DNA from 4 places in the Tardiphaga sp. 709 genome. Region 3 is predicted to be linked to each of the others. Evidence: predicted binding sites of a transcription regulator. Region 3 holds the regulator's gene; each other region holds the start of a gene.
The links. Region 3 encodes PhoB, which activates phosphate uptake and scavenging genes when phosphate is short. Its sites were predicted from a motif close to TGTCATNNANCTGTCAT; they were not measured.

Region 1: a site for PhoB is predicted at 3,744-3,760, ahead of phnC (phosphonate ABC transporter ATP-binding protein). Genes of this name have one in related genera too.
Region 2: a site for PhoB is predicted at 3,309-3,325, ahead of RSO67_RS22590 (BtaA family protein). Genes of this name have one in related genera too.
Region 4: a site for PhoB is predicted at 2,833-2,849, ahead of RSO67_RS17175 (DUF2794 domain-containing protein). Genes of this name have one in related genera too.

Annotation. Positions count from the first base shown of each region.
Region 1 is NZ_CP135529.1:4,755,290-4,763,002, forward strand. Features, by position in the region: gene zigA (zinc metallochaperone GTPase ZigA) at 1-1,020, shown strand, start outside; gene RSO67_RS23070 (DUF1045 domain-containing protein) at 1,025-1,726, opposite strand; gene RSO67_RS23075 (alpha-D-ribose 1-methylphosphonate 5-triphosphate diphosphatase) at 1,825-3,012, opposite strand; gene RSO67_RS23080 (chloramphenicol acetyltransferase) at 3,009-3,659, opposite strand; gene phnC (phosphonate ABC transporter ATP-binding protein) at 3,884-4,693, shown strand; gene phnD (phosphonate ABC transporter substrate-binding protein) at 4,807-5,745, shown strand; gene phnE (phosphonate ABC transporter, permease protein PhnE) at 5,897-6,781, shown strand; partial or broken gene phnE (phosphonate ABC transporter, permease protein PhnE) at 6,778-7,627, shown strand; gene RSO67_RS23105 (glutathione binding-like protein) at 7,628-7,713, opposite strand, start outside.
Region 2 is NZ_CP135529.1:4,650,163-4,657,875, forward strand. Features, by position in the region: gene RSO67_RS22565 (hypothetical protein) at 1-66, shown strand, start outside; gene RSO67_RS22570 (NAD-dependent protein deacetylase) at 305-1,132, shown strand; gene RSO67_RS22575 (hypothetical protein) at 1,149-1,370, opposite strand; gene RSO67_RS22580 (UPF0104 family protein) at 1,691-2,569, shown strand; gene RSO67_RS22585 (class I SAM-dependent methyltransferase) at 2,571-3,263, opposite strand; gene RSO67_RS22590 (BtaA family protein) at 3,433-4,641, shown strand; gene RSO67_RS22595 (ABC transporter ATP-binding protein) at 4,833-5,540, opposite strand; gene RSO67_RS22600 (ABC transporter ATP-binding protein) at 5,527-6,270, opposite strand; gene RSO67_RS22605 (branched-chain amino acid ABC transporter permease) at 6,267-7,196, opposite strand; gene RSO67_RS22610 (branched-chain amino acid ABC transporter permease) at 7,198-7,713, opposite strand, start outside.
Region 3 is NZ_CP135529.1:4,047,319-4,055,031, forward strand. Features, by position in the region: gene pstC (phosphate ABC transporter permease subunit PstC) at 1-354, shown strand, start outside; gene pstA (phosphate ABC transporter permease PstA) at 356-1,201, shown strand; gene pstB (phosphate ABC transporter ATP-binding protein PstB) at 1,198-2,025, shown strand; gene phoU (phosphate signaling complex protein PhoU) at 2,054-2,767, shown strand; gene phoB (phosphate regulon transcriptional regulator PhoB) at 2,859-3,563, shown strand; gene RSO67_RS19735 (GcrA family cell cycle regulator) at 3,806-4,315, opposite strand; gene RSO67_RS19740 (aspartate aminotransferase family protein) at 4,762-6,000, shown strand; gene argF (ornithine carbamoyltransferase) at 6,000-6,938, shown strand; gene RSO67_RS19750 (Hsp33 family molecular chaperone) at 7,213-7,713, shown strand, end outside.
Region 4 is NZ_CP135529.1:3,510,814-3,518,526, forward strand. Features, by position in the region: gene acnA (aconitate hydratase AcnA) at 1-1,505, shown strand, start outside; gene RSO67_RS17170 (DUF1223 domain-containing protein) at 1,673-2,425, shown strand; gene RSO67_RS17175 (DUF2794 domain-containing protein) at 2,861-3,223, shown strand; gene RSO67_RS17180 (GNAT family N-acetyltransferase) at 3,239-3,763, opposite strand; gene RSO67_RS17185 (Bax inhibitor-1/YccA family protein) at 3,846-4,634, opposite strand; gene RSO67_RS17190 (ABC transporter permease) at 4,947-7,517, opposite strand; gene RSO67_RS17195 (ABC transporter ATP-binding protein) at 7,522-7,713, opposite strand, start outside.

The sequences.
Region 1 (7,713 bases), 710 kb from region 3:
GTCGAGATGACCAATGGCTGCATCTGCTGCACGCTGCGCGACGATCTGCTCAAGGAAGTGCGGGCGCTCGCCGAAAGCCGGCGGTTCGATTACCTGCTGATCGAATCCACCGGAATTGCAGAGCCGTTACCGGTGGCCGCGACTTTCGATTTCCGTGACGAGAACGGCGACAGCCTGTCCGACGTGGCGCAGCTCGATACCATGGTCACCGTCGTCGATGCGGTGAATCTGTTGAAGGACTATTCCTCCACCGACTTTCTGCAGGACCGCGGCGAGGCGCTCGACGGTGATAAGCGTACGCTGGTGGACCTGCTGGTAGAGCAGATTGAATTCGCGGACGTCGTGGTGCTGAACAAGGTCAATGCCGCGACGCCCGAGCAATGCAACAACGCGCGCAAGATCATCTGCGCACTCAATCCCGATGCCGACATCATCGAGGCGAATTTTGCCAACGTGCCGTTCGACCGTGTGCTCGATACCGGCCGTTTTGATTTTGAAAAGGCGCAGCAGCATCCGCTCTGGCACAAGGAGCTCTATGGTTTTGCCGACCATGTGCCGGAGACCGAAGAATACGGCGTGACGAATTTCGTCTATCGCGCGCGGCGGCCGTTCGATCCCGTGAAGTTTCAGGCCTTTCTGCGCGAGAGCTGGGCCGGCGTGATCCGCAGCAAGGGGCATTTCTGGCTGGCAACGAGGCCACAATGGGTCGGCGAACTCAGCCAGGCGGGCGCCATCGTGCGCACCGAAGGGATGGGTTTCTGGTGGGCCAATGTCCCCGCCGATCGCTGGCCGGACGATCCCTTTTGGCGGCAGTCCCTGAAGAAGAACTGGAACGAGATCTATGGCGACCGACGTCAGGAGATAGTTTTCATCGGTTCCGACATGGATGAGAGCGACATCCGTCGCCGCCTCGATGCCTGCCTCGTGCCCGGCAAGCCCGGCATGGATATCCCCGGCTGGGCCAGGCTCGCCGATCCGTTTCCTGCCTGGAAGCGGGCGGACGAGATGGCATCCTCGTGACGCGTCAGGTTGCCGTCAGCGGCGCGTGACGCAGCACCTGGAAGCGCGACGTGGCCGATGCCTGGCGAAACAGGCCGATGCGGTCGATTCGCAGTGAGGTGAGATCAAGTGTCGCGAACCGCTGCTGCAACATCGCCAGCACCGCTGCGCTGCGCTCGGGAGCAAGCCGTCCGGTCAGCGTCATGTGAAACCGGAAATCGTCGCGCACATAGGGATAGCCGAAACGATCCAGCTGCTCGACCTGTCGCGGCGTCAGGTTCTCCGGTTTGCGCCGTGCGCGATCCTCCGGCGTCATCGGGGCGCGGAACACCTCGAATCCTTCGACACAGGTCTGCGCTAATGCGGCGAGCTCAGTGGAGGGCGCATCCGGCACGACAGCCGTGAAGCCGCTGATGATACGAACCACCGGCGAGATTTTCGGGATGGCACGGGGCATCCGGGCGAAGTCATCGAAGGCCGCGATCAGGTCGGCTTCGGTGGCTTCCGGCGCCAGCGAGAACGGTGCCTTCAGCGTGGCATGAAAGCCGTATTTGCGTGGATCCTTGATCAGCGCCGGCCAGTCCGGCGCCTGCATGATGAGATCGCCGGGCACCAGCACGTCATTGCCGGTGAAAGGATCGTAACCGAGGGTCTCGGCGCCGAAGCGGGCGAGGGCACTGTCGGCGTCGGGGGCGTAATAGAGCGCGTAGCGCGGGAATTCATTCATGACCGCACCATAGAGCATGATCCCGAAAAGTGGATGCCGGTTTTCGGGATGCTCATTTTCGGGAACGATCATGCTCAAGTAAGAGAGGAGTCGCCGCGCTACGCTGCGGCAATAGCCTTGCGGTGCATGGCACGCGCCGGCTGAAGCCTTGTGGCATCGGTGAGATGCACGAGCTTGCCCTGCGCGATCACGGCGACGATGCGCGGACGCATTGCGACGCTGTCATCGACGAGCAGCAAATCAGCGCGGCGTCCTTCGGCGATCTCGCCACGGTCGGTGAGACCGGCAGCTTTCGCTGGTGCGGACGAGATCAGTGCCCAGGCCTGCGGCAGCGACAGAATGCCGTCATGGAGCAGCCGGAACGCGGCCAGCAGTTGTGCGGGATAATAATAGTCCGAGGCGAGAATCGAGCAGAGGCCCTTGGCGATCATGTCGGATGCCTTGGTCCAGCCGGTGTGGCTACCGCCCCGCACGACGTTGGGTGCGCCGAATACGATGAAGTCGCCAGCATCGGCGGCGGCTTGTGCGGTTTCCACGTTGATCGGGAATTCGGCGATATTGACGCCGAGCCTGCGGAAGTCGTCGCGCATCGCAGGCGTCGCGTCATCATGCGAGAGCGTCGGCACGCCGGCAGCGTTCGCCGCTTTGGCGAGGCGGGCGATCGAGGCCGGCACCTCATCGGTGCGCGACAGCACGCGATCGACCAGCTGGTCGAAGGCCTCGCTGCTGAGCCCGGTACGTTCCACCATCCGCGCGCGCTTCGCCGGCTTTGAGATGCCGGCGATGTCCATATGATCGTTGAAGGCGAGTAGATCGATGCGGCCGGCCTTCAGCCAGCCGACGATCTCATCTTCGGCGTCGAGATTGAAGGTTTCCTGCCGCAGATGGAAGCGCGTATCCGATGCGAGCCGCGGCCGCAGCGTCTCGATGGCGTCCAGCAGCTTGCGGGCATTCTCGGCGCCGCGCAGGCCCGGCTCCCAGGACCATGTAGTGCCGTGAAACACCGTGGTGATGCCATTGGCGATGGCCTGGCGGTCGCTGTCGATCAAGGCAACATCGACCGGGAAGTCGACGCCGGGCCGCGGCATCAACTGCCGCTCGAAGGCGTCGCCATGCAGGTCGACGATTCCCGGCAGCACCAGCAGATCGGAGGCATCGAGGCCGAGCGCGCCATGGGGCGCATCCGATCGGATATCCGCAATCACGCCATCCCCAATCTGCAGAGAGGTCTCGGCGATGTCCTGGCCGAGCAAGGTGCGTCCGCCGTCGATGAAGATATCCGTCATGTGACTGCCATCTGCCTGGGCGCCTTGACGCCTTTATACTTGCTCAAGAAATCCTCGACCGGAAGCTTGCGGAAATCCGGCAGCGCCTGTCGTAGCATCTCGTGGTCCCAGTTCCACCAGGCGAGGTCCATCAGCCCGTCTTCCACAGCTTCCGAAAATCGCCGCCGCACCGGCCGCGCTGGATTGCCGGCGACGATGGTATAGGGGGCGACGTCCTTGGTCACGATGGCCCCGGCGGCGATCACCGCGCCGGTGCCGATATTGCGGCCGGGCAGCACGACGGCGCCATGGCCGAGCCAGACATCGTGGCCGATCGTGCAGTGATGTTCGCGCCGCCAGACGAAGAAGTCGGCGTCGTCGCTTTCGCCGGAGAAGTAGGCGCTGGCGCGATAGGTGAAGTGCGCCTGCGTCGCCCGGTGCATCGGGTGATTGCCGGGATTGATCCGGATCATCGCTGCGATCGAGCAGAATTTTCCGATCGTCGTGTAGGTGATCTGGCCATCATTCACGACATATGAGTAGTCGCCCATCGTCACTTCGTTGAGGATCGTGCGCGCGCCGACTTCGGTATAGGCGCCGAGCTCGGTATCGACGAGTTTCGCGGTGGGATCTACCGCTGGCGTGAGCGAGAGTTGTTTTCCAGCCATGTGACGCTCGTGCGACGGAAGAGGAATCGGTGGGTGATATATCAGAGTGTGCGCTGGCGCGCGGGCACCTCTTCGGTCGGTTTCGTGACGGTGTCGTGACGTTCGCGTGAATTCGGGCGTGCTTTTCCCGCAACGAGGATAACCCGTATGCGCAGGGCACATGTCACATCATTGTTAAACGCGGGCGTTACCGGTGGCGATGTCTATTGTCATTGGAGTGCCTCATGCTGGTGGTGGATAAGCTGACGTGCCGTTTCGGCGCCAAGGCTGCCGTCGATAACGCGTCGTTCGAGATCAAGCCCGGCGCATTCGTCGGCGTGATCGGCCGTTCCGGTGCCGGCAAGTCGACCATGCTGCGCATGATTAATCGCCTGTGCGAGCCGACCGAAGGCCGTATCGTATTTGATGGCACCGATGTCACTGCGCTCAAGGGCCGCGATCTGCGCAAGTGGCGCGCCCGCTCGGCGATGATCTTCCAGCAGTTCAATCTCGTCGGCCGTCTCGACGTGCTGACCAATGTGCTGATGGGCCGCCTGGCTGAGATGCCGCAGTGGCGCTCGCTGACCCAGATGTGGCCCGAGGACGACCGCGCGCTGGCGATGTCAGCGCTGGAACAGTTCGACATGGCGCAATACGCCTCGCAGCGCGCCGACCAGCTTTCCGGCGGCCAGCAGCAGCGCGTCGCCATTGCCCGCGCCCTCGTGCAGCAGCCCGACATCATCCTCGCGGACGAGCCGATCGCGTCACTGGACCCGCGCAACACCCGCATCGTCATGGATGCGCTGCTGCGCATCAACAAACACTTCGGCATCACCGTAATGTGCAACCTGCATTCGCTCGATCTGGCGCGCACCTATTGCGATCGCCTGATCGGCATGTCCGCTGGTCGCGTCGTGTTCGATGGCGCGCCGTCCGCGCTCACCGAACATATCGCCCGCGAACTCTACGATCTCGAAGCCGACGAGGTGATGGGATCGGCGCATGTGCCGACGCCCGCCCGCGTTCCCGAATACGGCGTTGCCGCCGTCGCGTGATTGCAGTGCGTTGAAATTATCGCGGTGACGTCATCGTAACGATGCCATCGCCGCGATAGACGCGCCTTCTGCCAAGAAGAAACGTTTCACCTCAGATCAAAACAGGGATTGTCATGATCAACCGTCGCTCCATTCTGCTCAGCGCCGCAGCGCTGGCTTTCGCCGCCACCTCGGCTTCGGCCCAGGACTACAAGGCCAAGTATCCGGAACTGACCTTCGCCATCATCCCGGCAGAGAACGCGTCGGGCGTCACCGAGCGCTGGGCGCCCTTCGTCGCTTATCTGTCGAAAGAACTCGGCGTGAAGGTAAACCTGCGCATCGCCAATGACTACGCAGCCGTCATCGAAGGCCAGCGCTCCGGCAACATCCACATCGCCAGCTATGGTTCGGCCTCGTTCGCCCGTGCCCGCCTCACCGGTGTGAAGACCGATGCCTTTGCCAACGACATCAACATCGATGGCTCGACCGGCTATTACTCGGTGTTCTTCGTCAAGGCGAACAGCGCTTACAAGACCATCGATAATCTGAAGGGCAAGAACCTCGGCCTGGTCGATCCGAATTCAACCTCCGGCAACAACGTGCCGCGCTTCGAGCTGGACAAAATGGGCATCTCCGATGCCGACACCTATTTCAGCAAGGTCGTGTTCACCGGCAGCCACGAAAATGCGCTGCTGGCGCTGTCACAGGGCACGGTGGATGTCGCCGCCAACCAGTGGACCAACGACAACGACTCGACGCTGCAGCAGATGCTGACCAAGGGCATGCTGAAGAATGCCGATGGCACGCCGATGAAGAAGGAAGACTTCCGCATCATCCACAAGTCGGCCCCGATCATCAACGGCCCCTATGCCTATAGCTCCGACCTGCCGGAAGAGCTCAAGGTCGCCATCGCCAAGGCCTTCGTCGATGCACCGACCAAGGACAAGGCGGCTTTTGATCGCCTGTCGGACGGCCAGAAGAAGGGCTTCCATGCCGCGACCACCAAGGATTGGGACGCGACCATCGACCTGATCAAGTTCGTCGACGCGCTTCGTAAGAAGAAGGCGTCGTAAGTATCTGCAGTTGACAGGAGCCGGATCAGCAATGGTCCGGCTCCTTTTCTGTGTGGAACGCTGCGGTCTCTTCCCTCGCCCCGCTTGCGGGGAGAGGTTATCCTGAGCGCAGCGCTCTGACGGTATGTTACTTTTATAGGCACAACCTTTCATGTCCGCCGCCGTTTCCATCCTTCCGGCTCCGCAGCTCGCTGCGCTGAACGATGCCTACCGCAAAGCGGTGGCACGCCGGCGGTTGCGCACGCTGTTCGTTGTGGTGGCCTGCTTTGCAGCGCTGTTCGTCGCGTCGCTCGGTGCCGAGGTCAATCTTAGAACTTTCATCGAGAAGATCGGCAACTTCGGCAGCTATTTCGATCGTATCTTCACGCTTGAGGCCGGCACCCGCGTCTGGACCGACGTCAATGAATGGTTCTGGGGTTGGAAGAAGTGGCTGTCGCTGCTCGGCGAGACCGTGCTGATCAGCTATGTCGGCACACTGATCGGCGCCGTGCTGGCCTTTGGGCTGAATTTTCTCGCGGCTGAGAACACCGCGCCGTCCGCACCGCTGCGCTTTGCTGTCAGGCGCTTCATGGAATTCTGCCGCACCGTGCCGGATATCGTGTTCGCGCTGATCTTCGTCATCGCCTTTGGTCTCGGCCCAATGGCAGGCGTGTTGGCCATTGCGATTCACTGCGTTGGGGCGCTCGGCAAGCTCTATGGCGAGATCGTCGAGAATATCGACATGAAGCCGGTGGAAGGCATTCGCTCGACCGGAGCGGGCTGGATCGACTGCATGCGCTTTGCAGTGCTGCCGCAGGTCGCGGCCGGATTTGCCAGCTACACGCTGCTGCGCTTCGAGATCAATGTGCGCGGCGCGTCCGTGATGGGCTTCGTCGGCGCCGGCGGCATCGGCCAGGAACTCGTCGTTGCTGTCAGAAAGTTCTACTATTCCGACGTCAGTGCGATCCTGCTGATGATCATCGTCACGGTCTTCATCATCGACATCGGAACCGGCTGGCTGCGCGGCCGTCTGTTCGGCAAGGAAGCCAGATCATGAGCAGGCAGCCTGACATCAATACCCCCGCATTGCGCGGGCGCTATCCTGATGTCTTCAACCGCCCGATGGCCTCGCGCGCCGGCGTGCCCACGATCCTGGTCGCGGCGCTGGCGCTTTTCATCTTCGGGCTCAATGAACTCGACTTCTCGCCGGCGCGGATGTGGACCGGCCTGCGCGAACTCGGCTGGATCACCATGATGATGATCCCGCCGAATCCCGGTTCGTCACTGCCTGCCTATCTGCAGGCCATGGGCGAGACGCTGTCGATCGCGCTGCTGGGCACAACCCTCGCAGCCGTGTTCGCGCTGCCGGTCAGCCTGCTCGCGGCACGCAACGTCATTCCGTCGGCGTGGCTACGCTTTCCGGTCCGGCGGTTTCTGGATTCGATCCGCGGCGTCGATACGCTGATCTGGGCGCTGGTCTGGATCAATGTCGTCGGTCTTGGCCCGTTCGCCGGCGTGCTGGCAATCGCGATTTCGGATTTCGGCGCGTTTGGCAAATTGTTTTCGGAAGCTATTGAAGCCGCCGACAAGAAGCAGGTCGAGGGCATCCGCGCTTCCGGCGGCAGCGCGCTGCACGAGATTCGTTTCGGCCTTATGCCGCAGGTGCTGCCGGTGATTGCCGGTCAGGTGCTGTATTTCATCGAGTCCAACACCCGCTCCGCCACGATCATCGGTATCGTCGGCGCGGGTGGTATTGGTCTTCAGCTCGCCGAACAGATTCTGCGTGCTGGAATGGCAGAAGGTCTCGTTCCTGATCCTGATGATCCTGGTCGCGGTGGCGGCAATCGACTGGATCTCCAGCCGACTGCGCTTTGCCATCATCGGCCGCCGCGCGGTGGCGTGATCACGCCGCCGCCTTGTGGCGCTCCTGTTCGGCCTTGAACAGTTCGAACTCTTCAGTGACCGCGCGCACGATGCTCGGCCGTTCCC
Region 2 (7,713 bases), 600 kb from region 3:
GACGCTAGGAATGCACTTCACGATGCAATGGTCGCCTATGGTTGGGCCAAGCGGAGCATCCATTGATTTCGTTTCGGCAAGGGGCCGCGTGTGTCAGCCGCCGACATAGATATTGCCAGTATGACGGTTAAGCACCTTGTCTCCACTCATGAACAAACTGGTTCATCCGCTCGCCAGCGATATTCGACGCCGTGGCGTGATCCCGCGTGGTGGACTCGCCGAATTCCGTCCCCACATATGCAGTGCCAGGTGCCGCGTCCGTGGCGGTTTGGCATAATCTGCCGCCGAGAGATAAACGTTCCCTATGACCCCACCCAATGTTCTCCGCGACTTCGTCGATCGCCATCAACGTCTGTTTGTCCTGACCGGCGCCGGTTGCAGCACCAATTCGGGCATTCCCGATTATCGCGACACTGACGGCAACTGGAAGCGCACGCAGCGTGTGACCTTTCAGGCCTTCATGGGCGAGGAACTGACGCGGCAGCGTTATTGGGCGCGCAGTCTCATTGGCTGGCGGCGATTTGGCCAGGCGCGGCCTAACGATGCGCATCACGCATTGGCGTGTCTCGAGCAGATCGGCAAATGCGAGGTTCTGCTCACGCAGAATGTCGATCGGTTGCATCAGGCCGCTGGCAGCAAGAAGGTCATCGACCTTCACGGCCGGCTCGACCTCGTTCGCTGCATGGGATGTGAACGCCGGATCCAGCGCGATGAATTCCAGCACGAGATGGGGCGCTTGAACGCAGGATGGCTCGACCTTGATGCGGCCGTTGCGCCCGATGGCGATGCCGATCTGGAGGGCGTCAACTTCGCATCCTTTGTCGTGCCGGCCTGTGAGATCTGCGGCGGCATCCTCAAGCCGGATGTCGTGTTCTTCGGCGAGAACGTGCCGCGCGAATTCGTCGATGCTGCGCTCGGCCACCTGCAGAAGGCCGATGCCATGCTGATCGCCGGTTCGTCTTTGATGGTCTATTCCGGCTTTCGCTTCGTGCAAGCGGCGGTGCGCGCGGAGATTCCGATTGCCGCGGTGAACCTCGGCCGCACGCGCGCCGACGAGTTTCTCAGCTTCAAAGTTGAAGACCGCTGCGAGGACGCGCTCGCATTTCTACTTCAGCGGGCGGATGCGCCCTAACGGCGAAAGCCTCGGTTCAGGCCGCCAGATCCCACAGTCGCGGACAGCCGCGCAGAACCACGGCGCGGCCCATCGGCGTCAGGGCGGGATCGGTGTCCGATAGCGCGACTAGTCCCATCGCAACCAGCTGATCGAGAACGTAACGGTTCAGCTTGGCCGGTGGCAGGATCGCGGGGCGAAGCATCCGCAATGTGTCCCACTGGTTTTCGGTGAGCTGATATTCGGTCTCGGTCGACATGGTGTCCTGCTTGGATGAATCAGTGCATTCAGTGCGTATGGCTTACGGAACCCGCATGACCTTGATGCGACATGGCGGGGGCGAAATCTGGAAATCACCGGATTGTTGGGCGGCGCCAAAACGCTGCTTTTGCGCAGCTGTCACATGGACGTGCAACAGAACGCGCGAATACATGCGCGAATCACGGCGTGCTCAGACCTAATGAAAAGTAGAACAATGTGCCACCCGCATTGAAAAATATCATGCAGCTGATGCGTACGCGCCTCAGCTGGAGGTGGCTTGGCGCGCTCCTTAGCATAGCAATTGCTACGATTGCGTTTATGGCGCTGACCAAGGCGCTCAAGGGCGTGGATTTCGCCCACGTGCTGTCTGCCATGCACATGGTACCGCCAGGCAGCATCGCGCTCTCGCTGGTGTTGGTGGCGATCTCCTATGGCAGCCTGACGCTGTATGACTGGCTGGCGCTGCAGATGATCGGGCGGGGGGACATTCCCTTCAGGATTGCAGCGCTGGCCAATTTCACCAGCTATCCGATCTCGCACGGAACCGGCGCCGTGCTGCTGGTGTCATCGGCCGTGCGCTACCGGATCTATGCGCCGCATGGCGTCGGTCCTGCCGGCGTCGCCCGCATCTGCTTTCTGACAGGTCTGACCTTCTGGCTCGGCAATCTCACCGCACTGGCGCTCAGCACCCTGCACGAGCCCGGCGCCATCAGCCGAATCGATCAGCTCTCGCCCGAGATCAACCGCTTCATCGCGGTGGCAATTCTGGTGGGCATCGTCGCTTATGTCGCTTGGACGTGGAACGGTATGCGGACACTCGGCGGTCGCACCTGGTCGGTGCCGGTGCCGAGCGGGCGCAACGTGTTCTTTCAGATCGGCATCGGGCTCGTCGATCTCGGCGCGGCAGCTCTGGCGATGTATGTGCTGATCCCCGAGACGATGGATGTCGGCGTCGCGCAGGTGATCGTCGTCTTCATCGCCGCCACGCTGTTGGGATTCGCCAGCCATGCACCCGCCGGCATCGGTGTGTTCGATGCGACGATCCTGGTCGGGCTCGGCGGCGAACATACCGAACAGCTACTGGCTGTGCTGCTGCTGTTCCGGCTGTTCTATCACCTGATCCCATTCGTGCTGTCGCTGACGCTGTTCGGCGCCGTCGAAGCCTACCGGAATGTGAATAGACGCAAGCTCGCCTGAATTATATCGGCAGCGTCAGCACCGCGGACTGCGCGTAGCCGCGGAACGGGCGATTGAAATCGAGATTGGCGTGGTGACGCTCGGCGAGTGTCTTCAGCACGTCGAGAAGCTCGCGGCGCGGCGTCACGTCGAACAGCGTCAGCCAGCGCAATAGCAGCTTGCTCGCGATCTTTGGCAACCGCTCCTGATGGCCGAAATCGACAATATGCAGTTGCCCGCCGGGCTTGAGCTGCGAGACGGCGTGATCGAGCACATCCTGCCAGCTCGGGATCATCGACAGGCTGTAGGAAATCATGACGTGATCGAATGACGGAACGGCGAAAATGCGTGCCGGATCGAAGTTCGTCGCATCGCCATGGGCGACGCGGACGGTATCCGTGAGGTCGTTGCGTGCAATGGACGCGATGGCCGTGGTCAGCATCTCGGTCGAAATATCGATGCCGTAGAATACCGCTTGCGGATATCTGCGGGCAGCCTGAACGAGATTGCGGCCGGTACCGCAGCCGATCTCCAGCACCGTCGCGCGCGGCGCGGGCGCCAGTTCGGCGATGAGCTGATCGCGGCCGAGCAGATAGTACCGGCGCGTCGCGTCATAGATGAAGCGCTGCCAGCGATACATCCTGTTCATGCGATGGGTGGCTTCGTTTGACCACGCGGGCTGACCGCCGTCTTCGTATTCGGAGACAATCGTCATGGCGTACCTCATCGCATCCGGATAAGCGATCCATTTCATCGCAACACGACAGCGGTGTGACAGTGGTTTCGTAGCGGGAAGCGGCCGAAATTTAGAATGACTGTCGCAAAACCGCAGTCTGCGCTTGATAAAAATTTCAGATTGTCGATTCGAAGGGTCCAAGAAGCCGATGAATACGCATCTGATCGCCGACGCCGTTCGCAATAGCCGTGGTCGCGAGGAAACGACGATTTGGGACAGGCTGTTCGCCTTCTGGTTCCGTCGGCTGGTCTATACCCAGATCTGGGAAGATCCTGAGGCGGACATGGCGGCGCTGAAACTGGCGCCCGGTTCGACGATTGTTACCATCTCCAGCGGCGGCTGTAATGCGCTGTCCTATCTCTCGGCGAAGCCAGAGCATGTCTATGCGGTCGATCTGAATGAAGCGCATCTGTCGCTGCTGAAGCTGAAGCTCGCAGGCCTGCGCGCACTGCCGAACTATCAGGATTTCTGGAAATTCTTCGGCGAAGGCGCATCCGATAGCAATGTGGGCCTCTATCGCGAGCGGCTGCGGCCGTTGCTCGATGCCGAAGCGCGCGGCTATTGGGACGAGCGCGATATTCAGGGCCGCCCGCGTTACGGTTACTTCAGCGACGGCTTCTACCGTCACGGCGCGCTCGGCCGCTTCATCGGCTTTGCGCATACCCTGGCGAAACTTGCCCGGATCGATCTCAAGGCGCTGCTGCATGACGACAAGCAGTCGCCGGCACGCAAGCGCGCGCTGGAACGCCTGCACTGGCTGTTTCATTCGCGGCTGGCCCGTCTGATGACGAAGACACCGGCTCTGCTGTTCAGTCTCGGCATCCCGCCGCAGCAGCGCACGCTGCTGGGCGGCAACCAGCCGCTCAACGAAGTGCTGCACCAACGTTTGCTGGCCCTGGTCGACGTGCATCCGAACGCCAACAACTATTTCGCCTGGCAGGCGCTGAGCCGCAGCTATGTCGGCCCCGGCGATAAGTGCCTGCCGCTGTATCTGCAGCAGAGCCGTTACGCGGACACCGCCAGCCGCGCCGCTCTGGTCACGCCGGTGCATGCCAATCTGCGTGTGTTCCTAGAGAGCCTTCCGGCTCGCCAGATCGACGCGGTTGTGCTCTTGGATTCGCAGGACTGGATGGCGCCGGATGAAATCCGTGCGCTGTGGGACGCGATCGACCGCGCCGGCAAGGACGGCATCCGGGTGATCTTCCGCACCGCCGGCGCCGAGTCGCCGCTGGACGATCCGGAACATGCATCGCTGCGCGAGACGTGGCAGCGCGATGAGGCGCGCAGCGCCCAAGGTCTGGCTGCGGATCGTTCGGGCATCTATGGCGGGTTTCATCTGTACACGCGGAAGGCGTAAGCGCGTTGCTGTCTTAACCTCTCCCCGATTGCGGGAGAGGTCGACTGTAACGCGCAAAGCGCGTGGAAGTCGGGTGAGGGGGAGCCGGTGTTTTACTCGCTGGCTCCCCCTCACCCGAAGCCTCGCTGGCGCTCGGCTCCGACCTCTCCCCGCAAGCGGGGCGAGGTAAGAAGGTCGCGGGCACGTGAACGTCACACCCCCAGATAAATCTGCTGGATATACTTGTCTCCGGCAATCTCTGCGGACGTCCCCTCACGGATCGTTCGCCCATGCTCCAGCACATAGACCCGATCTGCGATCCGCAACGTCGATGTCGCGTCCTGTTCGACGATCAAAATCGCGGTGCCGTCTCTCCTGATCTGCTGGATCGAGTCGAAGATTAGCCCCTTCAGTCGCGGCGCGATGCCGACCGAGGGCTCGTCCAGCAGCAGCAGTTCCGGGCGGCCCATGAGCGCGCGGCCGATGGCGACCATCTGCTGCTCGCCACCAGACAGTGTGCTCGATTGTTGCCATTGCCGCTCGCGCAGCACCGGGAACAGCGTGAAGACGCGCTCCAGGTCTTTCTCGACGTCGGCATTGTTCTTGCGGAGGTAAGCCCCGAGCTGCAGGTTCTTCAGCACCGACAATTCCGAGAACAGTTTTCGCCCCTCGGGACAGTGGCAAATGCCCTTGGCGACGACGTTATATGGCTCGATCGGATGCAGCGACGCATCCTTGAAGTTCAACGTGCCCTGCGAGGCGATGCTGCGCGAGATGGCCTTCAGCAGCGTGGTCTTGCCGGCGCCGTTGGGGCCGAGCACGCCAATGAGTTCACCCTTCTCGACCCTGATCGAGACGGACTCGATGGCCAGCGCCTTGCCGTAGCTGACCTTGAGATCGGCGACTTCAAGCAGAGGCATGGGCTTCCTCCGTCTTGCCGATATAGGCTTCGATCACCTTCTCGTTCTTCACGATTTCTTCCGGTGGGCCGACGGCGATGATCTCGCCGAAATTCATCGCAATGACGCGCGATACCAGTGCCATGAACTCGCGCAGCTTGTGTTCGATCAGCAAAATAGTGAGGTTCTCCTCGCGATGCAGCCTGCGGATCAGCTGCGCCAGTTGCTCGATCTCGCTGCTGCCAAGCCCTGCGAAGGGCTCGTCCAGCAGCAGCAGGTCCGGCCGCGTCGCCAATGCGCGCGCGATCTCGAGCCGTCGCAGGTCCCCGTATGGCAGCGTCTCCACCGGCTCCTTGTCACGGCCGCCGAGGCCGACCTGTCCCAGCAGATAGCTGGCGCGCGCTTCCTTGTCCTTGTCCTCACTGGCGCGCGGCGACATGCAGGCCACCAGCACGTTCTCCAGCAGGTTCATACCGACGAATGGCCGGGTGAGCTGGAAGGTGCGGGCCATGCCGCGATTGACCACCTTGTAGGGGGCGAGTTCTCGGACGAGATCGCCGTTGAAATGGATCGTGCCTGATGTCGGCTGCATGAAGCCGGTGAGGATGTTGAACAATGTCGTCTTGCCGGCGCCGTTGGGGCCGAGGATGCCGGTGAACTCGCCTTTCTTCAGCGTAAAACTCGCATTCTTCACGGCGGTGAGGCCGCCGAAGCGCTTGGTCACGCCGTTGACTTCGAGCAGGTCGGTCATCGCAGGCGCTCCGTCAGCCGGCGCCAGAGCGGCGCGATCAGTCCATTGGGCAGGAAGAACAGGATCAGCATCAGGGTCAGTGTGTAGATCCAGAGGCGGTATTCGCCGAAGCCGCGCAGCATCTCGGTGAGCAGCGTCAGCAGGATCGCGGCCACGGCGGCGCCATAGATCGAGCCGATACCGCCGACATAGACCATGATGATGACCGTGATGGAAACGACGACCGAGAACAGTGGGGGCGACACCTGCAGCTGGTAATGCGCATAGAGCGCGCCGCCCAGACCGGCGAAACCGGCCGAGATCATCAGCGACACGATCTTGTAGAAGGTGACATTGATGCCCGCTGCCTGGCAGGTCGCCTCGTCGCCGCGAATCGCGCGCAGCAGGAGTCCCCAATGCGACCGCGCCAGCAACGTCAGCGTGATCACTGCGGCTACGAGAATCGCCAGCACGAACCAGTAGTAATGCAGCGGATTCTTCATCAAGGGATCAAGGCCGTAGATGCCTTCCTCGCCGCCGGTATATTCCCAGAAGATCAGACACAGCCGCTGCAGGATCGCCGACGCGGACAGCATCGCCAGCGCGAAATATGGCCCACGCAACCGCAATGTCGGGAAGCCGACCAGCAGGCTGAAGGCGATGGCGATCACCACGCCGAGCGGCAGGCTGACCCACGGGTTTGTCGACCAGATCGAGGACAGGAAGCCGGCGGTATAGGCGCCGGCGCCGATGAACAGCGAGTGGCCGAAGTTCTCGCGCCCGGTGAGGCCGGACATGAAGTCCCAGCTCGAAGCCCAGATGCCGTAGATCACGCAGACCGTGAGCACGCCGGTGAGATAGTTGCTGGCGGCGAACATGGGCAGGAGCGCGAGAAAGGCGACGACGAGGATGCCGCCTGCGATGTCGATGGGGGCAATGCGTTTCATGTCAGAATGCCGCCCGTCGCCCGAGGAGTCCTGACGGGCGTATCATCAGCGTGACGACGACCGCGACCAGCGACACCAGCTCCGTCCATGATGTCGAAATCAGATAGGCGACGATGGTCTCGGAATAGCCGAGGATCAGCGACGCGATGATGCTGCCGGGGATCGAGCCGAGGCCGCCGACGATGACGATGGCAAAGGCCTTCACCATCGGCAGCAGGCCCATGGTGGGCTGCACCGTGAGGAAGGGCGACACCAGCACGCCGGCAAGCGCCGCGGTACCGGCGGAGATCGCCATCACGATGGAGAAAATGCGGTTGGTCGGGATGCCCATATATTGCGCGGCTTCCGGATCCTGCGATACCGCGAGGATGGCCGCGCCGAGGCGCGTGCGCTGGATGAACAGCCAGAGGCCGAGCAGCACGAGGACACCGGCGACAAGGGCGAGCAGGCGCTGGCCGGAGATATCGACGCCGCCGATCGAGAGCTTGTCAGCCACGAAGGAAGGTACGTTGCGATA
Region 3 (7,713 bases):
CTCAAGGAAGCCGCTTACGGCGTCGGCTGCACCACCTGGGAAGTCGTCCGCAACGTCGTCATCCCCTATACCCGTGTTGGTGTGATCGGTGGCGTCATGCTGGCGCTCGGCCGTGCGCTCGGTGAAACGATGGCGGTGACCTTCATCATCGGCAACTCGTTCCGTATCACAGGCTCGATCTTCGGCCCAGGCACTACGATCTCGGCGGCGATCGCCAGCGAGTTCGCGGAGAGCGACGGTCTGCATCAATCGGGTCTGATCCTGCTCGGTCTCCTGCTGTTCGTGCTGACATTCTTCGTGCTCTCGGCAGCGCGTCTGATGCTGCTGCGTCTGGAAAAGAAGGCGGGCAACTAATATGAACCCGATTTACGCTTCACGCCGTCGCAACGACATGATCATCCGTGGGCTCTGCATGGGTGCCGCTCTCTTTGGCGTCACCTGGCTCGCGCTGATCCTGTTCACGCTATTCTACAACGGTATCGCCGGCATCAGCTTGCAGATCTTCACCCAGAACACGCCGCCGCCCGGCTCCATGGAAGGCGGCCTGCTCAATGCCATCGTCGGTTCGATCATCATGACCGTCATCGGCGTCGGCATCGGCGCGCCGCTCGGCCTGTTCGCCGGCACCTATCTCGCGGAATACGGCAAGCACGACAAACTCACCTCGGTGATCCGCTTCATCAACGACGTGTTGCTGTCGGCCCCGTCCATCATCATCGGCCTGTTCGTTTATGGTGCGGTGGTGGTTCCGATGGGCGGCTTCTCGGCTCTCGCCGGTTCGCTTGCGCTCGCCGTGATCGTGATCCCCGTCGTGGTTCGCACCACTGAAGACATGCTTGGTCTCGTGCCGAACCCGCTGCGCGAAGCGGCCTCGGCGCTCGGCCTGCCGCGCTCCCTGGTCATCAAGCGGATCGCCTATCGTGCAGCCCGCGCCGGTCTCATCACCGGCGTGCTGCTGGCGACCGCGCGTGTCGCTGGTGAAACGGCGCCGCTGCTGTTCACCGCGCTGAGCAACCAGTTCTTCAGCCTCGATCTCACCAAGACGATGGCCAACCTGCCGGTGACCATCAACAACTTCGTGCAGAGCCCCTACGAGTACTGGAAGCAGCTCGCCTGGAGCGGTGCCCTGATCATCACCTTGACCGTACTTGCCCTTAACATTGGCGCGCGCATTCTCGGCGCCGAGAGGACAGCAAAATGAGTGAGCTTTCTGTGTCGTCTGGCGTTCCTTCCGTCTCGATGCCGCCGCCGTCGGCCCTGCAGGGCGAGACCCGTCCCAAGGTCACCGTGCGCGACCTGAACTTCTACTATGGCGAACACCACGCCCTGAAGAAGATCAACCTGACGCTGATGGCGAACCGGGTGACTGCGTTCATCGGCCCGTCGGGCTGCGGCAAGTCCACGCTGCTGCGCATCTTCAACCGTATGTATGATCTGTATCCCGGCCAGCGCGCCGAAGGTCAGCTCATGCTCGACAATCAGAACATTCTGGATCCGAAGCTGGATCTCAACCTGCTCCGCGCCCGCGTCGGCATGGTGTTCCAGAAGCCGACCCCGTTCCCGATGACGATTTACGAAAACATCGCCTTCGGCATCCGCCTCTATGAGAAGATCTCCAAGTCGGAGATGGACGTGCGCGTCGAGAGGGCGCTGCGCGGCGGTGCGCTCTGGAACGAAGTCAAGGACAAGCTCAACGCGTCGGGCCTCAGCCTGTCGGGCGGTCAGCAGCAGCGTCTGTGCATCGCGCGCACCATCGCGGTTCGGCCGGAAGTGATCCTGTTCGACGAGCCGTGCTCGGCGCTGGACCCGATCTCGACCGCGAAGATCGAGGAGCTGATCGACGAGTTGAAGGATCAGTACACGATCGCGATCGTGACCCATAACATGCAGCAGGCTGCCCGCGTCTCCGACAGCACGGCCTTCATGTATCTCGGCGAGCTGATCGAGTTCGATCAGACCAACAAGATCTTCACGTCGCCGACCGATCGCCGCACCCAGGATTACATCACCGGCCGCTTCGGCTGACGCGACATATTCGCGGGAGGAATTTGAGATGGCTTTTGAACACACCACCAAGGCTTTCGACGACGATCTGCAGGAGCTGACCCGTCTCGTCGCCGAGATGGGTGGCCTCGCAGAACGGCAGATCGTCGAATCCGTCGATGCGCTGATCCGCCGGGACGTCGCGCTCGGTGCGCGCGTCGTTGCCACCGACGCCGAGATCGACCAGTTGCAGCGCACGATCGAAGAGCGTGCCGTGCTGACCATCGCCAAGCGCCAGCCCATGGCTGTCGATTTGCGCGAGATCGTCGGCGCGCTGCGCGTCGCCACCGATCTCGAGCGGATTGGCGATCTCTCCAAGAACATCGGCAAGCGCGTCAATGCGCTCGACAGCGATTTCCATCCGCTGAAGCTGATCCGCGGCCTCGAACACATGACTGACCTCGTGACCACCCAGGTCAAGGCCGTGCTCGACGCCTATGCCGCACACGATTTGCCGGCCGCCATGACGGTGTGGAAGGGCGACGAGGAAATCGATGCGATCTGCACCTCGCTGTTCCGCGAACTCCTGACCTATATGATGGAAGACCCGCGTAACATTTCGTTCTGTATCCACCTGATGTTCTGCGCCAAGAACATCGAGCGGATCGGTGACCACGCCACCAACATTGCGGAAACCGTGTTCTACATGATCGAGGGCCAACAGATCCTCGACAAGCGCCCGAAGGGCGACATGACCACATTCGCGAATACGCCGACGGTCTGAAGCATGATCCGGAAAAGTGGAAGCCAGTCTTCCGCAAGGATCATGACCTAAAGGCTTTTCGGACGTCACTGAGGATATTGACCATATGGCTGTGAATGCACGCATTCTGGTGGTGGAGGACGAGGAAGCCCTCACGACGCTTCTTCGCTACAACCTCGACGCCGAAGGCTATGATGTTGAAACCGTCGCGCGCGGCGACGATGCCGACACCCGCTTGAAGGAGCGGGTGCCGGATCTCGTGGTGCTCGACTGGATGCTGCCGGGTCTTTCCGGCATCGAACTGTGCCGCCGTCTGCGCGCACGGCCTGAAACCAAGGCATTGCCGATCATCATGCTGACGGCGCGGGGCGAAGAGAGCGAGCGCGTTCGCGGTCTCGCCACCGGTGCCGACGATTACATCGTCAAGCCGTTCTCCGTGCCGGAGCTCCTGGCCCGCGTGAAGGGCCTGCTCCGTCGTGCAGCTCCCGAGCGTCTCGCCACCGTCTTGGCGTTTGGCGACATCGAACTCGACCGTGACAAGCGCCGCGTCGTGCGGTCCAGCCGCCCGATTGATCTCGGTCCGACCGAATATCGCCTGCTGGAGTTCTTCCTGGAACATCCGGGCCGGGTGTTCAGCCGTGAGCAGTTGCTCGACAGCGTCTGGGGCCGCGACATCTATATCGACGAGCGCACCGTCGACGTGCATATCGGCCGCCTGCGCAAGCTGCTCAATCCCGCCGGTGAGCCCGATCCAATCCGCACCGTGCGCGGCGCCGGCTATGCGCTGGACGATCGCTTCGACAAGGCGGCGGAGTAGATATCTTCCTTCTCCCCGCCTGCGGGGAGAAGGTGGCCCGGCATAGCGCAGCGACGCCGGGTCGGATGAGGGGGACTCTCCATCGGCTTCGGAGTCTGTGGAGCGTCCCCCTCACCCGACGCCCTCATGCTTCGCATGCGGGCCTCGACCTCTCCCCGCAAGCGGGGCGAGGTAAGAAGCCCCAAATAAAAAATGCCCGGCTCATCACCGGGCATTTTCATTTGGTTTAGATGCTTTCCAGCTCAGCGCGTCGGCTTTGGGACCGCGCGGCGGCGGTCGCTGGCCGGCTGATAGGCGATACGCGAGTGATGCGCGCAATAGGGGGCACCGGCCAGGGCCTTGCCGCCGCAGAAATAGAAGTCCGCGCTCGACGGATCGCCGATCGGCCAATGGCAGGTGGCTTCGTTGAGTTCGACCAGCGACAGGCGCTGGCTGATCGGCACGATGTTGTCATAGGCGATCGGGTCGGGCTCGGCCTCGATCTCGTAATTATGGGCCAGCGCGGTATTGCCGCGCGCCATCGGGCGGGCGACGCGTACCATCTGCTGCGCCGGGCGCGCCTTGCGCTGCCGCGGAGCTGCCGAGGAGGGGCTCTTGGCACGACCGGACAGGCCAAGGCGGTGAACCTTGCCGATCACGGCGTTGCGGGTCACGTTACCGAGTTCCGCAGCGATCTGGCTGGCGGAAAGGCCGCCTTCCCAGAGTTTCTTCAACTGTTCGACGCGATCGTCGGTCCATGTCATTACCGTCATCGCCGTTTTCCCTTCGTGAGCGCCGGCCTGACCGGGCAGCGCTGCGAGTTGAGACTTCAAAAATCCCTGCGGTCAGAATCCTTTAGCGCTCACCGGGCGCGAATTTCGCGTCCGGCTGTTACGCCGCACTGGATGTGTCAAAAGGATCTACCGCCGCACGAGATGTCGTATCCGACGAGGCAAAAGCTACAATATGCCGTGACTCGCGCGCAAGAGTCGGGCATGCCGCGTCCACATGCTTCTGCAAGTAAAGCTGCAAAATCGGCTTTTTCTGCGACTCCGTGTGACTCGAAAGCCGCAGTGCGCGGTTGACAGTCTTCACAGCACACATAGAATAATGCCCACGTGCCGCCCGAGAAGGGCGGCACGTTTCGTTTCTAGGGTCCGTTGTTCGATTTCGCACAGTTGTCATCGACGCGGCCGCAGTCTTTTCGATCGGATCGGTTATGACCAGCAACGCAACGTCTTCGCCCCTCTCTCAGGCTCACTTGCTGCCTGTTTTCGCGCGTGCGGATGTCGCTTTCGAGCGCGGTGAAGGCGCGTGGCTGATTGGAACCGATGGCGAGCGCTATCTCGATTTCACCAGCGGCGTCGCCGTGAACGCACTTGGCCATGCGCACCCACATATGGTCGCCGCATTGCAGGAGCAGGCCACCAAGCTCTGGCACATGTCGAACCTGTTCAAGAGCCCGGACGGCGAGCGCCTCGCGGCCCGGCTGTGCGAACAGAGCTTTGCCGACTTCGTGTTCTTCGCCAATTCGGGTGCGGAAGCGATGGAATGCGCGATCAAGGTGACCCGGCACTATCATTTCTCCAAAGGCCATCCCGAGCGCACGCGCATTATCACCTTTGAAGGCGCGTTCCATGGCCGGACCCTCGGCACGCTCGCCGCGACCGGCGCTGCCAAATATCTCGAAGGCTACGGCACGCCGCTCGACGGCTTCGACCAGTTGCCGCTCGGCGATATCGAAGCCGTGAAGAAGGCGATCGGTCCGAACACCGCCGGCATTCTCATCGAGCCGCTGCAGGGTGAAGGTGGCGTGCGTGCGCCGAGCAACGCGTTCTTCGGCGCATTGCGCGAACTCTGCGACAAGAACGGCATCCTTTTGATATTCGACGAAGTGCAGACCGGCATGGGCCGCACCGGCGAGTTGTTCGCCTATCAGCGCATCGGCGTGACGCCTGATGTGATGTCGCTGGCCAAGGCGCTCGGCGGCGGCTTCCCGATCGGCGCGTGCCTCGTCACGGCGGAAGCGGCTGAAGGCATGGCGCCCGGCTCCCACGGCTCGACCTTTGGCGGCAATCCGCTGGCGGTGGCCGCGGCGAATTCCGTGCTCGATATCATGCTGAAGCCCGGCTTCTTCGACCATGTGAAGAAGATGTCGCTGTTGCTGAAACAGAAACTCGCAGGCGTGGTCGATGGCCATCCAGATGTGCTCAGCGAAGTGCGCGGCGAAGGTCTTCTCATCGGCCTCAAGGCTGTCGTGCCGGCGGGCGATCTCGTGGCCGCACTGCGTGACGCGAAGCTGCTCACCGTTGGCGCCGGCGATAATGTCGTGCGCTTCCTGCCGCCGCTGATCGTCAGCGAGGCCGAGATCGAGCAGGCCGTGCAGCGGCTGGAACAGGCTTGCGTGGCTCTCGGCTCATCCGCCAAGGCATCTGCAAAGACGCAGGGAGCCGCGTGATGAGCACGTCACCGCGGCACTTCCTCGATCTCACGGCCGTGCCGGCCAGTGAGTTGCGCAATATCATGAACGCGGCTGCCGCCATGAAGGCGAAGCTGAAGGGGCGGGATGGCACCAATGCCGAGCCCGATCGTCCGCTCAAGAACAAGACGCTGGCGATGATCTTCGAAAAGCCGTCGACGCGCACCCGCGTGTCATTCGAGGTCGGCATGCGCCAGCTCGGCGGCGAAGTCGTGATGCTCACCGGTGCCGAAATGCAGCTCGGTCGCGGCGAGACCATTGCCGACACCGCACGCGTACTGTCGCGCTTCGTCGACATCATCATGATCCGTATCCTCAATCATGACTCGCTGGTGGAGCTTGCGGAAAATGCGACGGTGCCGGTCATCAATGGCCTGACGCGGTTCTCGCATCCCTGCCAGGTGATGGCGGATGTCATGACCTATGAAGAGCACCGTGGTCCGATCAAGGGCCGGACCGTGGCCTGGACCGGCGATGACAACAATGTGTTGATGTCCTGGGCGCATGCGGCCGAGCGCTTCCAGTTCAAGCTCAATATCGCGACGCCGCCGCAGCTGTCGCCGAAGAAGCCGTTCAAGGACTGGGTCAAGGCTGCAAACGCGCCGATCACCTTCAGCGACGATCCCGATGCGATGGTGAAGGGCGTCGATTGCGTCGTCACCGACACCTGGGTGTCGATGGGCGACAAGGACGGCGAGACCCGCCACAACCTGCTTAAGCCCTATCAGGTCAATGCGCGCCTGATGTCGCTGGCCAAGCCCGATGCGCTGTTCATGCATTGCTTGCCCGCCCATCGCGGCGATGAGGTCACCGACGAGGTGATCGACGGTCCGCAGTCGGTGGTGTTCGACGAGGCCGAAAACCGTCTGCATGCGCAGAAGGGCATTCTGGCCTGGTGCCTCAACGCGGTGGCGTGATCTTTTCTTCCCCTCTCCCCGAGCGCAGCGAAGCTGCGCGCCGTGGGAGAGGGTGGATCGAACACGCGAAGCGGGTTCGAGACGGGAGAGGCATATCCACAAGCGCCGAGCTTTGCGGCTATCCCTCTCCCGCCTTCGCTTCGCTCAGGCACCCTCTCCCACTGCGCGGAGCTTTGCTCCGCTGGGGGAGAGGGGAAGAAGCCGTGCGTCACCTGGATTTCCCGGTTCCATCGCCCCCTTTCACTTGCGGCCCTCCGCCCCCAAATAGAGCGCCATGACCCCATCAAATCCAAATCTCCAGCCCGACGCCCCCATCCGCGCGCCGTCCTCCGTTCCGGTCGATGACGCGGTGCTGCCCTTTGAGGTTGCGCCGCTCGATCTGCGCGGGCGGCTGACGCGGCTTGGCCCGGCGCTCGACGAGCTGCTCGCCAAGCATGATTATCCCGCGCCGGTGGCCAAGCTGCTCGGCGAGGCGATCGTGCTGACCACGCTGCTCGGCTCGTCGCTGAAATTCGACGGCCGCTTCATCCTGCAGACCCAGACCGACGGTCCGGTGTCGCTGATGATCGTCGACTTCCGCGCGCCCGATAAAATGCGCGCCTATGCGCGGTTCGATGCCGAGCGCCTTTTGCCCGGTCTCGGCACCGCGGCGCTGCTCGGCAAGGGCCATCTGGCGATGACCGTCGATCAGGGGGCGGATATGAGCCGCTATCAGGGGCTCGTCGCGTTGAATGGCGGCACGCTGGAAGATGCCGCGCATGAATACTTCCTGCGC
Region 4 (7,713 bases), 540 kb from region 3:
CGCTAACCACCGAATACAAGAAGCCGGATAACCACAACGCGCGCTTCCCCGTCGAGGGCAAGAACTTCGATGTCGGCCATGGCGACGTGGTGATCGCTGCCATCACCTCCTGCACCAACACCTCAAATCCGAGCGTGCTGATCGCCGCCGGCCTGCTGGCACGTAACGCCGTGGCCAAGGGCCTCAAGACCAAGCCGTGGGTGAAGACCTCGCTGGCGCCGGGCTCGCAGGTCGTCGCTGAATATCTCGCCAATTCCGGCTTGCAGCTCGACCTCGACAAGATCGGCTTCAACCTCGTCGGCTTCGGCTGCACCACCTGTATCGGCAATTCCGGCCCGCTGCCGCCGGAGATTTCGAAGTCGATCAACGACAACGGCATCGTTGCCGCAGCGGTTCTCTCGGGCAACCGTAACTTCGAGGGTCGCGTCTCGCCGGACGTGCAGGCAAACTATCTCGCCTCGCCGCCGCTGGTCGTCGCGCACGCACTTGCCGGTACGGTGACCAAGAATCTAGCGGTCGAGCCGATCGGCGAAGGCAAGGATGGCAAGCCGGTGTTCCTGAAAGACATCTGGCCGACCACGAAGGATATCAACGCCTTCATCAAGAAGTACGTGACGTCGACGATCTTCAAGAAGAAGTACGCAAACGTGTTCGACGGCGATGCCAACTGGCGCAAGATCAAGACGGTCGAGAGCGAGACCTACAAGTGGAACATGGGTTCGACCTATGTGCAGAACCCACCCTACTTCGAAGGCATGAAGAAGGAACCGGAGCCGACCACCGACATCGTCGATGCGCGCATCCTGGCTCTGTTCGGCGACAAGATCACCACCGACCACATCTCGCCGGCCGGTTCGATCAAACTCACCTCACCCGCCGGCAAGTATCTGTCGGAGCACCAGGTGCGCCCGGCCGACTTCAACCAGTACGGCACGCGCCGCGGCAACCACGAAGTGATGATGCGCGGCACCTTTGCCAACATCCGCATCAAGAACTTCATGATGCAGGGTGCTGACGGCAACGTGCCGGAAGGCGGCATGACCAAGCACTGGCCCGATGGCGAAGCGATGTCGATCTACGACGCCGCGATGAAGTATCAGGCCGAGCAGGTGCCACTGGTCGTGTTCGGCGGTGCCGAATACGGCAACGGCTCGTCGCGCGACTGGGCGGCAAAGGGCACGCGTCTGCTTGGCGTTCGCGCCGTGATTACCGAAAGCTTCGAACGTATTCACCGATCCAATCTGGTCGGCATGGGCATTCTGCCGCTGACCTTCGAGAATGGTTCGTCGTGGAAGAAGCTCGGCCTCAAGGGCGACGAGAAGGTCACGATCCGCGGCCTGACCGGCGATATCAAGCCGCGCCAGCAGATGGTGGCGGAAATCGTGTCGGCCGATGGCTCACTCCACAAGGAGACGCTGCTCTGCCGCATCGATACGCTGGACGAGCTCGAATATTACCGCAACGGCGGCATCCTGCATTACGTGCTGCGTCAGCTTGCAGCCTGACGCCCATACGTGGTGTGACGTAGTGCCTCACCGCGAAGTGAGTGGCTAGTGAACAGAAGGCGGCCTATGAAGGGCCGCCTTCTGGCGTTTGAGGGCATGAACGTGTTAGCGACACCAATGTGCGACACCGTCTGTCATGTGTCTCACCTCGAGCGTGGCAAAACCTCATGAAATCCTTTGGCGGCATATCGCAGTGGACAGGCGCGCTCAGCGTATGCGCCGCCATTGCAGCGAGTGGTAGCGCGCTGGCTCAGCCCCGGGCCGTGGTGGAGCTCTTCACCTCGCAGGGTTGCTCGTCCTGCCCGCCTGCAGACAAGATCATCGGCGACCTCGCCAAAGACCCGTCCGTGATCGCATTAAGCATGCCGATCGACTACTGGGACTACCTTGGCTGGAAGGATACGCTGGCCGACTCGCGTTTCAGCGCGCGTCAGAAAGCCTATTCACAGATGCGCGGAGATCGCGACGTCTACACGCCGCAAGTCGTTGTCAACGGCGCCACTCAGGTGATCGGCAGCGATGCCGATCGTATCCAGGGCGCGATCAGCGAAACCAAGAAAGGCACTGTGATGACGGTGCCGGTGTCGATGTCGGTTTCCGGCAAACACGTCAACGTGTCCGTTGCCGCATCGAGCAATGCGCCGGATACGGCGCATGGCGAAGTCTGGATCTGTTCCGTGTCGAAGGCAGTGCCGATCACGGTCGGTCGCGGTGAGAATCGCGGCAAGCAACTGACCTACTACAATGTCGTCCGGAACTGGCTGAAGGTCGGTGACTGGACCGGCAACGCCGCCAACTGGACGCTGCCGCTGGAGAACATCTCCAGGGATGGAGTCGATGCGGCCGTCGTTTATGTGCAAGACGGCACGCGCGACAAGCCCGGCGCGATGCGCGGCGCGGCCTATACGTCGCTGCAGTAAGTCATCAGATTGATAACTTCGGTAGCTGCTGCGCTTACGCGTGGCGTGCCTGCATCATTGTGAGCCCTCGGCGAAGACTGGATTGCTTCGTCGCTTCGCCTATCGCAATGACGCTTGATGGTCTCGCAAAAGCATCCACCAAAAGAAAAGGACCAACTTGCGTTGGCCCAGTGGGGATTAACTTCCTGCGCAGGGTCCGATCCCAACGACCGCGGGGGGCTGGGGGCTGAGGAATCCGAGACCGGAAGAACCGGACCCGACGCAGTATCTTCTTGTCGCAATCCAGAAGGGCGCCCGATGGGCCAAAATTTGGCGGCAATAAGATTCACCTGACGTTCCCGTGACGGGAAATTTCTACCATCGGGCCTGCGGATCGGCCCTTGCAGAGGACCGCGGTCGGCGCGATCATGTCGGCGATATGACAGGAGGCGCTGTATGAATGTGATTCCGGGAGATGCTGAGCCCACCGAGAATCGCGCGGCGACGGGCTCTGCCGCCGCCGCGCCGGTCGTCAGCTTCAACCGCCTTGAGCTCAGCCGCATCCTCAATCTGTACGGCCGTATGGTCTCCGACGGCGAGTGGCGTGATTACGCCATCGACTTTCTGCGCGACCGCGCGGTGTTCTCGGTGTTCCGCCGCTCGTCGGAAGTGCCGCTGTATCGCATCGAGAAAGATCCGCGACTGGCGCGCAAGCAGGGCATGTATAGCGTGATTTCGGCTGGTGGCCTGATCCTGCGCCGCGGCCAGGAACTCGACCGCGTGCTCTTGGTGATCGATCGCAAGCTGGCGGTGGTGTAATCGATTCGCAGAGCGTCAGGGCAGCGTGCGGGCGCCGTCGCCAAGTGCGAGCTGCATCGAAACGGTATCAAGCCAGCGATCGAACTTGAAACCGACATCGGGATGCACCCCAACCATCTGAAACCCGGCATTGCGATGAACCGCGATGGAGCCAGCATTGGCGCTGTCACCGATCACCGCGACCATCTGGCGGTAGCCGCGACTCTCGCATTCGGCGATCAGCCGCGCCAGAAGTTTGCCGCCAACGCCTCGCCGCTGGGCTTTCGGATCGAGATAAATCGAATTCTCGACGGTAAAACGATAGGCCGGTCGCGGGCGATGCGCGCCGGCATAGGCATAGCCGACAACCTGGCCTTCCAGCACAACCACAAGATACGGATAGCCCCCGCTCCCCAGCGCCTCGAAACGCCGCGTCATCTCGGCCAAATCTGGCGGGATCAGTTCGAACGTGGCCGTGCCGAACTGCACCGCCTCGTCATAGATCGCGGTAATCGCGGGCAGATCCGCCGCGACTGCGGGTCTGATTTCAATATCGGACATGGCGCAGAGACTATTTTTGCCCGACCCAAAAGAAAAGCCCCGGCTTCTGGCCGGGGCTAAGATCTTCTCGAAATCCTGAAGCTTATTCGCGCTGTCCGAGCAGCTGCAGCAGCAGCGTGAACAGGTTGATGAAGTTCAAGTAGAGCGACAGGGCACCGGTGATCGCCGCGCGCTCGGCGATATCGCCACCCTGCGAGGCGTAACCGTAGATGTAGTCGTTCTTCAACCGCTGGGTATCGTAGGCAGTCAGGCCTGCGAAGATCAGCACGCCGACAACCGACACAATGAACTGCAGCATCGACGACGCCACGAAGATGTTCACGACGCTCGCGATGATGATGCCGAACAGGCCCATCAGCAGGAACGAGCCCATGCCCGTCATATCACGTTTGGTTGTGTAGCCGTAGAGGCTCAGCGCACCGAACGAGGCAGCGGTGATGAAGAACACCCGCACGATCGATGTGTGCGTGTACACCAGGAAGATCGACGACAGCGAGATGCCCATCAGAGCCGCGAAGGCCCAGAACAGCAACTGCGCGGTAGCCGGCTTCAGCCGGTTGATGCCGAACGAGATGGCGAACACCATCACCAGCGGCGCCAAGATGAATACCCATTTCAGCGGGCTCACGAACATCGCGTAGCCGAACGGCGTCAGGTAGGAGCTACCGATCCGGGCAGCAGCGCCCGACGGGTCCGTGGTCACGGCGGCCATGTACACGCCGAGAGCAGCCAGGCCGGTGATGGCCAGACCGATCGTCATGTAGTTGTAGATGCGCAGCATGTAGGAGCGCAGTCCGGCGTCCACGGCAGCGGCATCGCGCGCGCCGGCCCGGCCGAAGGGGGAAGCATAGTTACGGTCTAGATCCGACATGGTCGAAACCTCGATGTTGTCCGGCTGATCGCAAAGGGTTCGCGTCGCCGGTTCAAATTATATCCCAGATATCTGCGCTTCCTGACACTAAACTCGATTTCATAAAAAATCGATGTCATCTGCGCTCGATGTCTGACCCAAAGGGTATGTGGTAAACTAACACATTCGCTGCAAGCTTCCACGCGTGGCGGAATGTCGCTCCGATTTGTATTCAGGCATCCTGGTAAACTTTCAGCCTGACGCAAGCTTGGCGATTTGTCAGTCATTTTGCACGAATCAGCCCGCGCAAAGGCTGCTTCGTGTCAAAACAGGTCACAAATTCCGTAACACGGTGGCAGGCTTCTGGTTCAAGGCTACCAACGTACCCACCAGGCCCAGGCCCACTGTGACAATTAGCGCCGCCAGCACGACGCCAGCCGCACTGCCAGCCTGCCAGACAAAGCTCAGCGTCATCAGGCGCGTGACGATCAGCCACGCCGCCACCGAGCCGGCGATGACCCCAAACACTGCCGTGGCCAGGCCGATCATCAGGTATTCGAGTGCATAGGCACCTAGAAGCCGCGCACGCGTGGCGCCGAGGGTCTTGAGGATCACGGCGTCATAGACGCGATGCCGGTGACCGGCGGCCAGCGCGCCACCGAGCACGAGAATGGCCGAGAGCAGCGTCACCGCGCTGGTACCGCGGATCGCCAGCACGAGATTTGTGACAACCGATCCCACAGTGTCGAGCGCTTCCCGGACCCGGACGGTGGTGATCATCGGGAATGCGTCGGCCACCGCCTTGACCAGACCTGCGTCCTGGGACGGATCGGACTTCGGTTCGGTCAGCGTGGCAATATGGGTATGCGGCGCACCGCGGAAGGTATTGGGCGAGAACACCAGCACGAAATTGATGCCGAGGCTCTGCCAGTCGACGGACCGCATATTGCCGATCCTGGCGGTGATATCGCGGCCGAGCACGTTGACGGTGACCTCGTCGCCGAGTTTGAGCCCGAGCCCGTCGGCCAGCTTCTTCTCGAACGACACCAGTGGCGGGCCGCTATAGTCGGGCGCCCACCATTCGCCCTCGACCAGCTTGGAACCACGCGGAACCTCGTTGGTGTAACTGAGGCCGCGGTCGCTCTGCAGTACCCATTCGGCATCGGATGACGGCTTGAGGTCTTCTGCCTTGACGCCGCGCGCGGCAACGATCCGACCCCGCAGCATCGGCACATCCTCGACGGTCGACTGCGGCTGCTTCTCCTTGAGAAATGCGCTGAAGCGGTCGGCCTCGGTGGAGGGAATGTCGATGAAATAGAACGACGGCGCCTTCTCCGGCAGCGCTGCCATGAACTGCCGGCGCAGATTGCCGTCGATCTGGGTGACGGTCACCAGCACCGTCAGGCCGAGCCCGAGCGACATCACCACCGACGGAGTCAGCGCGCCCGGCCGGTAGATATTGGCAATAGCCAGCCGCAGCATGGTCATGCTCGGCCGCGGTAATTTGCGCGCAAAAGCCATCAATGCGCCGGCGATACCGCGCAGCAAGGCGAAAACGACCATCGACGACACCACGAACACGGCAGCAACCCGTTTGTCGTAAGCGAGCCCGACCACCACCGCGATCAGTAGCCCGACCACGAGTGCCATCCAGAGCATATAGCGCAGCTTCGGCCGGTGCGATTCCGTCAGTGCCGCATCACGAAACAGCGCCGCAACCGGCACGTCGTGTACGCGCGCCAAGGGCCATAGGCCGAAGGCCAGCGCCGTCAGCAGCCCGTACAGCAACGACAGCGCCAGCTCGCCGAGATGAAGCACCGGCACCACCGGCAGCGGCAGCAGCTTGCCGAACAGGCCGACAATGGCAAACGGCAGGGAAGCACCGACCACCATACCGATCAGCGAGCCGATCACCGCCAGCACCAGCACCTGGGTGAGGTAGATCGCGAATACGTCGCGGCCGGTCGCACCAAGCGCTTTCAACGACGCGATGACGTCGCGGCGGCGGTCGATATGGCTCTTCACGGCATTGGCGACACCGACGCCGCCGACCAGCAGGGACGCGAGGCCGACCAACGTCAGGAACTGGGTGAATCGCGTGATGGTGCGCTCGAGCTGCGGCGATGCATTGTCACGCGAACGGATTTCCCAGCCTGCTTGCGGCAATTGGACACGCGCATCGTCGGCCAGCGCCTTGGCAGCGCGATCGCCGGAAACGGTGTCCGGCAGGCGAACACGGTAGATCCAGCGCACCAGACTGCCGGGCTGCAGAAGCTTGGTGGCGCGCAGAGCGTCCTCACTGGTGAGGAAACGCGGCGCGAAACCGACACCGCCGGCGAGTTTGTCGGGCTCCGCTGAAATTTCGCTGCGAAGCTCGAACGTCGCATTACCGACCGTGAGGCGGTCACCAACCTTGAGGCCTAGCCGGGCCATCAATGTCGTATCCGTCGCGGCGCCATAGGCCCCGTCACGTTCGGCGAGCAGATCGCTCATCGGCATGTCCGGCGCCAGGGTCGCCTTGCCGAGCAAGGGATAGCTGCCATCGACGGCCTTGATCTCAACAAGCGCAAGATTGCCGTCCGGCGCGCGCGCCATGCCGCGCAGCGTTGCGGCAACCGACACTGCACCGCGTGCGCGCAAGAAGGCGAGTTCGTCCGGCTTGGCCTCACGCTGCATCAGCGAGAATGCCACGTCGCCGCCGAGCAGCGTACGGCCTTCGCGCGCCACGCCCTCGCCCAAACTTGCCGCGACCGAGCCGACGCCGGCGATGGCCATGACGCCCAGCGCGATGCAGGCGATGAAAACGTAAAAGCCGCGCAGGCCGCTGCGCATCTCGCGGAAAGCGTAACGCAACGCCAGCGACGGGCCTCGGCTGTTAGGAATGGTCTCGGTGATGGTGGTCATCGGATCAGGCCGTCTCGACCCAGTTGCGCTCGGTGGCGGGCCCATCGATCCGACCGGAACGTAATCGCACCACGCGGTCGCAGCGATGCGCCAGCGTATTGTCGTGGGTCACCAGCACCAGCGTCATGCCGCGCTGCGCGTGCTGCGCGAACAAGAGATCGACGATCTGGCCGCCGGTGGATTCGTCGAGATTGCC